Regions from separate parts of the Pantoea sp. LS15 genome, predicted to be linked through region 2. Evidence: predicted binding sites of a transcription regulator. Region 2 holds the regulator's gene; each other region holds the start of a gene.
The links. Region 2 encodes Fur, which represses iron uptake genes when iron is present. Its sites were predicted from a motif close to ATAATAATGAGAACNACTATCAA; they were not measured.
Positions count from the first base shown of each region.

Region 1: sodA (superoxide dismutase [Mn]) is a predicted target of Fur. The motif match lies at 2,025-2,047, and genes of this name have one in related genera.
Region 3: feoA (ferrous iron transporter A) is a predicted target of Fur. The motif match lies at 1,571-1,593, and genes of this name have one in related genera.

Region 1 is NZ_JAAVXA010000020.1:24,601-27,882, reverse strand. Features, by position in the region: gene HED65_RS21040 (YdgH/BhsA/McbA family protein) at 49-261, shown strand; gene HED65_RS21035 (AzlD domain-containing protein) at 303-626, opposite strand; gene HED65_RS21030 (AzlC family ABC transporter permease) at 626-1,285, opposite strand; gene HED65_RS21025 (helix-turn-helix domain-containing protein) at 1,388-1,936, shown strand; gene sodA (superoxide dismutase [Mn]) at 2,121-2,741, shown strand; gene HED65_RS21015 (Ig-like domain-containing protein) at 2,969-3,282, shown strand, end outside.
Region 2 is NZ_JAAVXA010000021.1:23,319-26,600, forward strand. Features, by position in the region: gene chiP (chitoporin ChiP) at 5-1,402, shown strand; gene chiQ (ChiQ/YbfN family lipoprotein) at 1,418-1,747, shown strand; gene fur (ferric iron uptake transcriptional regulator) at 1,855-2,301, opposite strand; gene fldA (flavodoxin FldA) at 2,592-3,122, opposite strand; gene ybfE (LexA regulated protein) at 3,278-3,282, opposite strand, start outside.
Region 3 is NZ_JAAVXA010000011.1:93,518-96,799, reverse strand. Features, by position in the region: gene HED65_RS16235 (Tex family protein) at 1-1,316, shown strand, start outside; gene feoA (ferrous iron transporter A) at 1,633-1,860, shown strand; gene feoB (Fe(2+) transporter permease subunit FeoB) at 1,891-3,282, shown strand, end outside.

The DNA of each region.
Region 1 (3,282 bases), on a different contig from region 2:
TCAAGGCACAACGCCTTACCTAAACAACTTAACGAAAGGGTTTAAATCATGAAAAGCATCAAAACTTTTGTCGCTGTAATCGCTCTGGCTGCTTCTTTCGGTTCTTTCGCAGCACAGACTGTGACCGCAACTGCCTCTACCATTGACGGCGCAGAAGCAAAAATCGCTGCACAGGCTCAGGACGCTGGCGCGTCATCTTACAAAATTACTCAGGCATTCTCTGGTAATCGCGTACACATGACGGCTGAACTGAACAAATAATTCCGCTTTACCGTCGAAAGAGCGCCCCCGGGGCGCTTTTTTTATTGGATCCCCGCCAGGCGCAGCAGCGCCGTCACCACTGCCGCCGCAATGATCACCACAATTAACGGCATTTTGCGCCAGGCCAGAAATACGGCAAACGACACGCCCAGAACGCGAGCCATACCTGCAAAATGTTCCCCTTCATAAAAGGTTGTCGCCAGCGCCACGGAAAAGAGTAAAACCGTTGCCGCGTCAGAAAGCAGCGACTGTGAACGCTCCGACAGTGCCAGCCTGCTGCCGAGCTTTGCGCCACCCAGACGCATCAGATACGTCCCTGCCGATAAGATGGCGATACCCAGAATAAAGAATGTCATGTTTCCCATTATTTTTTCCTCGCCGCCAGGCCCAGTAAAGACAGCAGAACCGGCAAACCGACCGGAGCAAACGGTACGGCAGCCAGCGACAACACTGCGCCGCTGCAGGCACGGATCAGCGTGGTGCGGTTTTTAAAAGCAGGAACCACTAACGCCAGTAAAATGGCCGGGAACACCGCATCCAGCCCGATGGTTTCTGGGTCAGGCAGAAGTTTACCGACCATGGCACCCAGCAGGGCTCCCTGCGGCCAGATAATCGCCACACCTAAACCACATAACCAGTAGGCGGCTTTACGCTGTTCGGGCGTTTTTTGCGACAGGCCGAACACCACGCTTTCATCGTTCATGATGTGACAGCCCAAAAAACTCAAACCACGTTTGCCGACCAGTTCACGTACCGTGACGCCAAACGGCACATGGCGGGCGTTCACCAGCAACCCGGCAGCCGCAGCCGCCAGAGGGTTACCTCCGCTCGCGACAATGCCGATAAACATAAATTCGGACGCACCCGCGAGTACGGTAATGGAAAGCACAAACGGTACCCAGACAGGAAAACCGTAGGCTATCGCCAGCGAGCCGTATGACATCCCGACCACACCAACGGCGAGACAAACCAGGATGATTGCTTTTATCGTGTCGCCTTTGAGGCAAGAGAGATGATGCTTCATACAATTTTAGCCATATCGAACGTGTATCCATTATAATGAACGCAACAGAACAGCTTTTCAAGACGAACGATTCGTTCGATTTATAGAACAAGAGGCCGTTATATGACGCAGCCAATTAGCGTAATCGCCAAAAGTCTGGTGCGAGAACGCCAGCGAACCGGACTTTCACTGGCGGAAATTGCCCGCCGTGCCGGGATCGCTAAATCCACCCTGTCCCAGCTGGAGTCTGGCAATGGCAACCCGAGTCTGGAGACGTTGTGGTCGCTTTGTGTGGCGCTGGATATTCCTTTCGCCCGTTTACTGGAGCCACAACAACCGACCACGCAGGTGATTCGCCGCGGTGAAGGGACCAAAGTGGTCGCCGGGCAGGCTAACTATGAAGCCATTTTACTGGCGGCGTGTCCACCGGGTGCGCGCCGCGATGTTTACCTTCTGATGACTCAACCGGGTGCAGACCGACTCTCTCAGCCGCATCCGCCTGGCTCGGTAGAGCATATTATCGTGACACAGGGGCGGGCACTGGTCGGCCTGATTGACGCGGCGGAAGAGCTGAATGCGGGGGATTACATCTGCTATCCCGCTGATCGTCCGCACATCTTTAAAGCCCTGGAGCCAGACACGTATGCGCTGCTGGTGGCGGAACAGAATTAAATTGCCGAGCAATTCCGTGTTAACCCAATGATAAAAGTAACAATTTCTCCATTACTCAAAAGCAAATAACCTTATAAAAATTACGGCATTGATAATCATTTTCAATATCATTTAATTAACTATAATGAACCAACTGCTTACGCGGCATTAACAGCTGTGCCGCCCGACACTAATGGAGAGGATTATGAGTTATACACTGCCATCCCTGCCGTATGCCTACGACGCACTGGAACCGCATTTCGACAAGCAGACGATGGAAATCCATCACACTAAACACCACCAGACCTATGTGAACAACGCGAATGCGGCGCTGGAAAGCCTGCCAGAGTTCGCTAACCTGTCTGCTGAAGAGCTGATCACCAAACTGGATCAACTGCCAGCGGACAAGAAAACCGTTCTGCGTAACAACGCAGGTGGTCATGCGAACCACAGCCTGTTCTGGAAAGGCCTGAAAACCGGTACTACCCTGCAGGGTGACCTGAAAGCGGCGATCGAGCGTGATTTCGGTTCCGTTGACAACTTCAAAGCGGAATTCGAAAAAGCGGCTGCAACGCGTTTCGGTTCTGGCTGGGCGTGGCTGGTACTGAAAGGTGACAAACTGGCGGTAGTTTCAACGGCCAACCAGGATTCCCCGCTGATGGGTGAAGCCATTTCTGGCGCATCCGGTTTCCCAATCGTGGGCCTGGACGTGTGGGAACACGCTTACTACCTGAAATTCCAGAACCGTCGACCGGACTACATCAAAGCGTTCTGGGACGTTGTTAACTGGGACGAAGCAGCTGCACGTTTTGCTGCTAAAAAATAATCCCTGATATCGGCATTACCCGTTAATTCTTATATGAAGCCTGGTTAATTTCACCAGGCTTTTTTCAAACTTTTTTCCTCGCAACACATCAGATTATTTTTACTTAAATTCTAATTAAGAAAATATCAGCATCTGAGATTTATCTGCATGAATATAATTCGACCTGAAAAATATTCTGGCTGACAGTCGATAACGCTTTAGTTTTCACCTTTTTCAGGTCAATTCTCATGCATGTTAATAAAAAGCTAACAATATGTTTGCAGGTGTTTTTTTATCTGCACTTCACGTTTTGTAATGCCTTCTTGTTTTCGTTTCCTGCACATGCTGAAACAAATCAGAACGTAGAAATCAATACAAAGAGTGGTGAAAATAATATTGCCGGGGTGCTCTCTGGTGCCGGGGCATTATTAAGTCAGGATAATAAAAGTGACGCTATTATAAACTCATTAATTAATAGTGGTTCAGGTAAAGCCACAAATGAAATTCAACAGTGGTTGCAACAATTTGGCACGGCCAGTGTGAATATTGGCCTTGATCAGAA
Region 2 (3,282 bases):
ATCTATGCGTACGTTCAGTGGCAAACGTAGTGCGCTGGCGCTGGCTATTGCCGGTGTGACAGCAATGTCGGGTCTGGTGATTGCACCAGAGGCGAAGGCAGCAGGTTTTATTGATGACTCAACCCTAACAGGGGGGATCTACTACTGGCAGCGTGAGCGTGATCGTAAAGACGTCACTGAAGATAAATACAAAACCAACCTTTCTCACTCCACCTGGAACGCCAATCTGGATTTCCAGTCTGGTTATGCTGCCGATATGTTTGGTCTGGATATTGCTGCATTCACGGCAATTGAAATGGCAGAAAACGGCGACAGTGCCCACCCGAACGAAATCGCATTCTCCTCCAGTAATAAAGCCTATAAAGAAGACTGGTCAGGAGATAAAAGCGGTATCAGCCTGTATAAGGCAGCAGCGAAATTCAAATACGGCCCGGTATGGGCGCGCGGTGGTTATATTCAGCCAACCGGTCAGACATTGTTAGCACCACACTGGAGCTTTATGCCGGGTACTTACCAGGGGGCGGAAGCGGGTGCCAACTTTGATTACGGTGATGCAGGTGCGTTGAGCTTCTCCTATATGTGGACCAACGAGTACAAAGCACCATGGCACATTGAAATGGACAAGTTCTACCAGAACGATAAGAAAACCAAAGTAGATTATCTCCATTCACTGGGTGCTAAATACGACTTTAAAAACGACCTGGTACTTGAGGCGGCATTCGGCCAGGCTCAAGGTTACATCGATCAGTACTTTGCCAAGGCCAGCTATAAATTTGATATCGCGGGTAGCCCGCTGAGCACCAGCTACCAGTTCTACGGTACGCGCGACAAAGTCAGTAATGGTGGCGTCAATGATATCTATGACGGCACCGCGTGGTTGCAGGCTCTCACCTTCGGCTACAAAGTCGGTCAGGTCGATTTGCGCCTGGAAGGAACATGGGTGAAGGCAGAAGGGCAGCAGGGGTACTTCCTGCAGCGTATGACCCCAACCTATGCATCGTCTAACGGTCGTCTTGATATCTGGTGGGATAACCGCTCTGACTTCAACGCCGACGGCGAAAAAGCGGTGTTCTTCGGTGCAATGTATGACCTGAAAAACTGGAATCTGCCTGGCTGGGCGGTGGGTGCATCGTACGCTTATGCCTGGGATGCAAAACCTGCAGATATGGCCACACCGGATGCTTACTACGATCCAAACTATCGCCTGAAAGAGTCTTCTTACAGCCTGGATGCCATCTATACCCTGCAGGACGGCCGCGCCAAAGGCACGATGTTCAAACTGCACTTCACCCAGTATGACAATCACTCCGACATTCCAAGCTATGCGGGTGGTTACGGCAACATCTTCCAGGATGAGCGTGACGTGAAATTCATGGTTATCGCTCCATTCACCATCTTCTAATGGAGACTGAACATGATGAAAAATATCGTAATCGTCGCGTTGCTGGCTGCGGGGCTGGTGGGGTGTGCGCAGGAGCAGGCACCGAAAGAGGACTCGCGTCTTAAAGAGGCGTATAGCGCCTGCATCAACACGGCGGAAGGTTCACCGGAGAAGATCGAAGCCTGTCAGAGTGTGCTGAATGTGCTGAAGAAAGAGAAGGCACATGAGCAGTTCGCCACACAGGAAAACGTTCGCGTGATGGATTACCAGGCCTGTATTCAGGCACGTAAAACCGGAAACGATCAGGAAGTGGCGAAGCGTTGCGACCAGATCTGGAAAGAGATCCGCAGTAACAACAGCAAATAATTTGCTGTCATCATGCCCGGTAGCACAACGCTACCGGGCTTTTTTGCGTCAAATAGCAGGCAAAAAAAAGCCAACCTTGCGGCTGGCTCAGAGTATGAAAGCTTGAGTTATTTAGCGTCGTGCGCGTGATCGTCTTCGCGGCAATCACCTTCAGCACAGTGACCATACAGGTACAGGCTGTGGTTGGTCAGGCGGATGCCATGACGAGCCGCAATTTCACGCTGACGCGCTTCGATGGAGTCATCGCTAAATTCAATGACCTTGCCACAGTCGAGGCAGATCAGGTGATCGTGGTGCTGTTGCTGGGTCAGTTCGAATACAGATTTACCGCCTTCGAAATTATGACGGGTAACAATGCCCGCGTCATCAAACTGGTTCAGCACGCGATAGACGGTAGCGAGCCCAATTTCTTCACCCATGTCAATAAGGCGTTTATAAAGGTCTTCCGCACTGACATGGTGATTGTCTGGACCCTGAAGCACTTCAAGGATTTTTAACCGAGGAAGCGTAACTTTCAGGCCAGCCTTCTTTAATGCGGTATTGTTGTCAGTCATGCGGAATCTGTCCTGTTGCTAAACGAATCACTTCTGTAGGAAGTGACAGAAAATGCACCTTGGATAATGCGTCTCATTATAGAACTGCCATGTCTAAATGAAAACAGCAAGTCTCAGGCAAAATATGCTTATAAAAATGGGGTATCACCGACAAACTTGCTCAATAGAAACCACATTTTATCAGGGAGACATTGTACAGGTCTGGGCGAAAAAGTTAAAAGATTGTAGCAATTAATTTAATCGGTACGACCTGAGGCTCGGGCGCAACCGCAGTTGCGCCACGATAAAAATCAAGCGTTAAGAATATCATCCAGGTGCAGTTCTTCACGGATCTGCTTAACCCATTTCTCAACGCGTTCTGCGGTCAGTTCTGGCTGGCGGTCTTCGTCGATGGCCAGACCCACGAAATGATCATCATCAGCCAGGCCTTTAGAGGCTTCAAAGTGGTAGCCCGCCGTTGGCCAGTGGCCGACGATAACCGCACCATTTGGCTCAATGATGTCGCGGATGGTACCCAGCGCATCACAGAAATATTCCGCGTAGTCTTCCTGATCGCCACAGCCAAACAGGGCAACCAGCTTGCCGTTGAAATCAACTTCTTCCAGCGTCGGGAAGAAATCATCCCAGTCGCACTGGGCTTCACCGTAGTACCAGGTTGGAATACCCAGCAGCAGAATGTCATAGCCTTCGAGATCTTCTTTGCTGCTCTTGGCGATGTCATGCACATCAGCAACGTCTTTACCGAGCTGTTTTTGAATGTTTTTTGCGATGTTTTCGGTATTGCCGGTATCACTGCCGAAGAAAATGCCGATGATTGCCATGAGTAAAATAACCTCTTGAAACTTAATAGTATGGTGGCGCAATTCGGCCACGGATAAGGGCAATAATAGCAGAACTGGCAACCCTGCGGAAACAGCTATCGCGCAGGACTGCACTCTGTGCTACATGAAAAAGGTGATAAAGGGGATTTTCAGACTTATG
Region 3 (3,282 bases), on a different contig from region 2:
GCGTAAAAGTGGCGGTAGTTGACGGCACCGGTAAGCTGGTGGCAACCGACACCATCTATCCACACACTGGCCAGGCAGCGAAAGCGGCTGTCGCAGTGGCGGCACTGTGCGAGAAGTACAACGTGGAGCTGGTTGCTATCGGCAACGGTACGGCATCCCGCGAAACCGAACGTTTCTACCTCGACGTGCAGAAACAATTCCCGAAAGTAACGGCACAGAAAGTGATCGTCAGTGAAGCGGGGGCATCCGTCTATTCCGCATCTGAACTGGCGGCGCAGGAGTTCCCGGACCTGGACGTTTCTCTGCGTGGCGCGGTCTCTATCGCTCGTCGTCTGCAGGATCCGCTGGCAGAGCTGGTGAAGATTGACCCGAAATCCATCGGTGTGGGCCAGTATCAGCACGACGTAAGCCAGACTCAGCTCGCACGTAAGCTGGATGCGGTGGTGGAAGACTGCGTAAACGCCGTCGGTGTAGATCTGAACACCGCCTCCGTTCCCCTGTTGACCCGTGTTGCAGGTTTAACCCGCATGATGGCGCAGAACATCGTCGCCTGGCGTGATGAGAACGGTCAGTTCCAGAACCGTCAGCAGCTGCTGAAGGTGAGCCGTCTGGGGCCAAAAGCTTTTGAGCAGTGTGCGGGCTTCCTGCGCATCAACCACGGTGATAACCCGCTGGATGCCTCAACCGTTCACCCGGAAGCTTACCCGGTGGTGGAACGCATTCTGGCCGCTACCCAACAGGCACTGAAAGACCTGATGGGAGATAACAGTGCGCTACGCAACCTGAAAGCCGCGGATTTCACCGATGATAAATTTGGTGTGCCAACCGTCACTGACATCATCAAAGAGCTGGAAAAACCGGGCCGCGATCCACGTCCTGAGTTCAAAACAGCGACCTTTGCCGACGGTATCGAGACCATGAACGACCTGCTGCCAGGCATGGTGCTGGAAGGTGCGGTGACCAACGTCACCAACTTTGGCGCGTTTGTGGATATCGGTGTGCATCAGGATGGTCTGGTCCATATCTCGTCCCTCGCTGACAAGTTCGTGGAAGACCCGCATACCGTGGTCAAAGCGGGCGATATCGTGAAGGTTAAAGTGCTGGAAGTGGATTTACAGCGCAAACGTATCGCCCTGACCATGCGTCTGGATGAACAACCAGGCGAAACCAACGCGCGCCGTGGCGGCAATGGTGGTGGTCGCGAGCAGCAGCGCCCGGCCGCTAAAGCCGCGAAACCGCGTGGACGTGATACGCAGCCTGCAGGTAACAGCGCGATGATGGATGCGCTGGCGGCCGCGATGGGTAAAAAACGCTAAGGTCGTAAATGCCCGGTGGCGCTACGCTTACCGGGCATACAGTATTGTAGGCCGGGCAAACGCAGTGCCGCCCGGCAAGCAGGCCGCAGGGAAATAAAATATATGGTGTAGCCATATTTAAACCACTAATTATCACCCCGTTAACAAATACTCCCCTTTTCGTTTTCCAGGCATTTCAGCAAATATTGAGCAAGGTCAAACAGGCCGTAAATTAATCCCGCAAACAACATTCCGTCACAGTTTTATTATTGCTGATACAAACTATTCTCATTATCATCGCATAGTAGATTATTTAACCTTCGTGGGATCAGGCATTATGCAATTCACTCCAGACAGTGCATGGAAAATTACCGGTTTTACCCGTGAAATTAGCCCAGCCTATCGGCAAAAGCTGCTGTCGCTGGGCATGCTACCCGGCTCGTCTTTCCAGGTCGTGCGCGTTGCCCCGTTAGGTGATCCCGTTCATATCGAAACCCGCCGCGTGAATTTGGTGCTGCGTAAGAAAGACCTCGCATTAATAGAAGTCGAAGCCTTATCTCAATAACAAGCCAGCGGTTTCAGTGAGTCTACTAAAATGAAAAAATTAACTATTGGCTTAATTGGTAATCCGAATTCCGGCAAGACCACGTTATTTAACCAGTTAACCGGAGCACGTCAGCGCGTGGGTAACTGGGCAGGCGTGACGGTTGAGCGTAAAGAAGGCCAGTTCACGACAACAGACAACCAGGTCACACTGGTTGACCTTCCGGGCACCTATTCCTTAACCACGATTTCGTCGCAAACTTCGCTCGATGAGCAGATTGCCTGTCACTATATTCTTGGCGGCGACGCGGATCTGCTGATCAACGTGGTCGACGCTTCCAATCTTGAGCGTAACCTCTATCTGACGCTGCAACTGCTGGAGCTGGGTATTCCCTGCATCGTGGCGCTTAACATGCTCGACATTGCAGAGAAACAGAAGCTGCGCATCGACGTCGATGCTCTCTCCGCGCGTCTGGGTTGCCCGGTGGTTCCGCTGGTGTCGACGCGTGCTCGCGGGATTGATGCCCTGAAGCTGGCGATTGACCGTCATGCGGGAAATCGCGACGTTGAGCTGGTGCATTACGCACAACCACTTCTGCGCGAAGCCGGTCTGCTGGCAGAGGAAATGGACAAAAGCATGCCCGCAAAACAGCGTCTGTGGCTCGGCCTGCAAATGCTGGAAGGGGATATCTACAGCCGTGCATACGCCGGGCATGCGGCAGATAAACTGGATGTCACAATCGCCCGTCTTAGCGACGAGCTGGATGACCCGGCCCTGCACATCGCAGATGCACGTTATCAGGCTATCGCCTCGATTTGCGACGTTGTCAGTAACGCCCTCACGGCGGAACCGAGCCGTTTTACCGCTGCGGTAGATAAGATTGTGCTTAACCGTTTCCTGGGTTTGCCGATCTTCCTGCTGGTGATGTATGTGATGTTCCTGCTCGCCATTAACATCGGTGGCGCGCTGCAGCCTATTTTCGATGCGGGTTCCGTCGCGGTCTTCGTGCACGGTATTCAGTGGGTGGGTTACACCCTGCACTTCCCGGAATGGCTAACCATCTTCCTGGCCCAGGGGATCGGTGGCGGTATCAACACCGTTCTGCCACTGGTGCCGCAAATCGGCATGATGTATCTGTTCCTCTCCTTCCTGGAGGATTCCGGTTACATGGCACGCGCAGCGTTTGTCATGGACCGTCTGATGCAGGCTCTTGGTCTGCCGGGCAAATCCTTCGTCCCGCTGATTGTTGGCTTCGGCTGTAACGTACCGTCGGTGATGGGCGCACGTACCCTGGATGCACCGCGTGAACGTCTGATGACCATCATGATGGCGCCGTTTATGTCCTGCGGTGCGCGCCTGGCCATCTTTGCGGTCTTTGCGGCAGCCTTCTTTGGTCAGCAAGGGGCGCTGGCAGTCTTCTCGCTGTACGTGCTGGGCATTGTG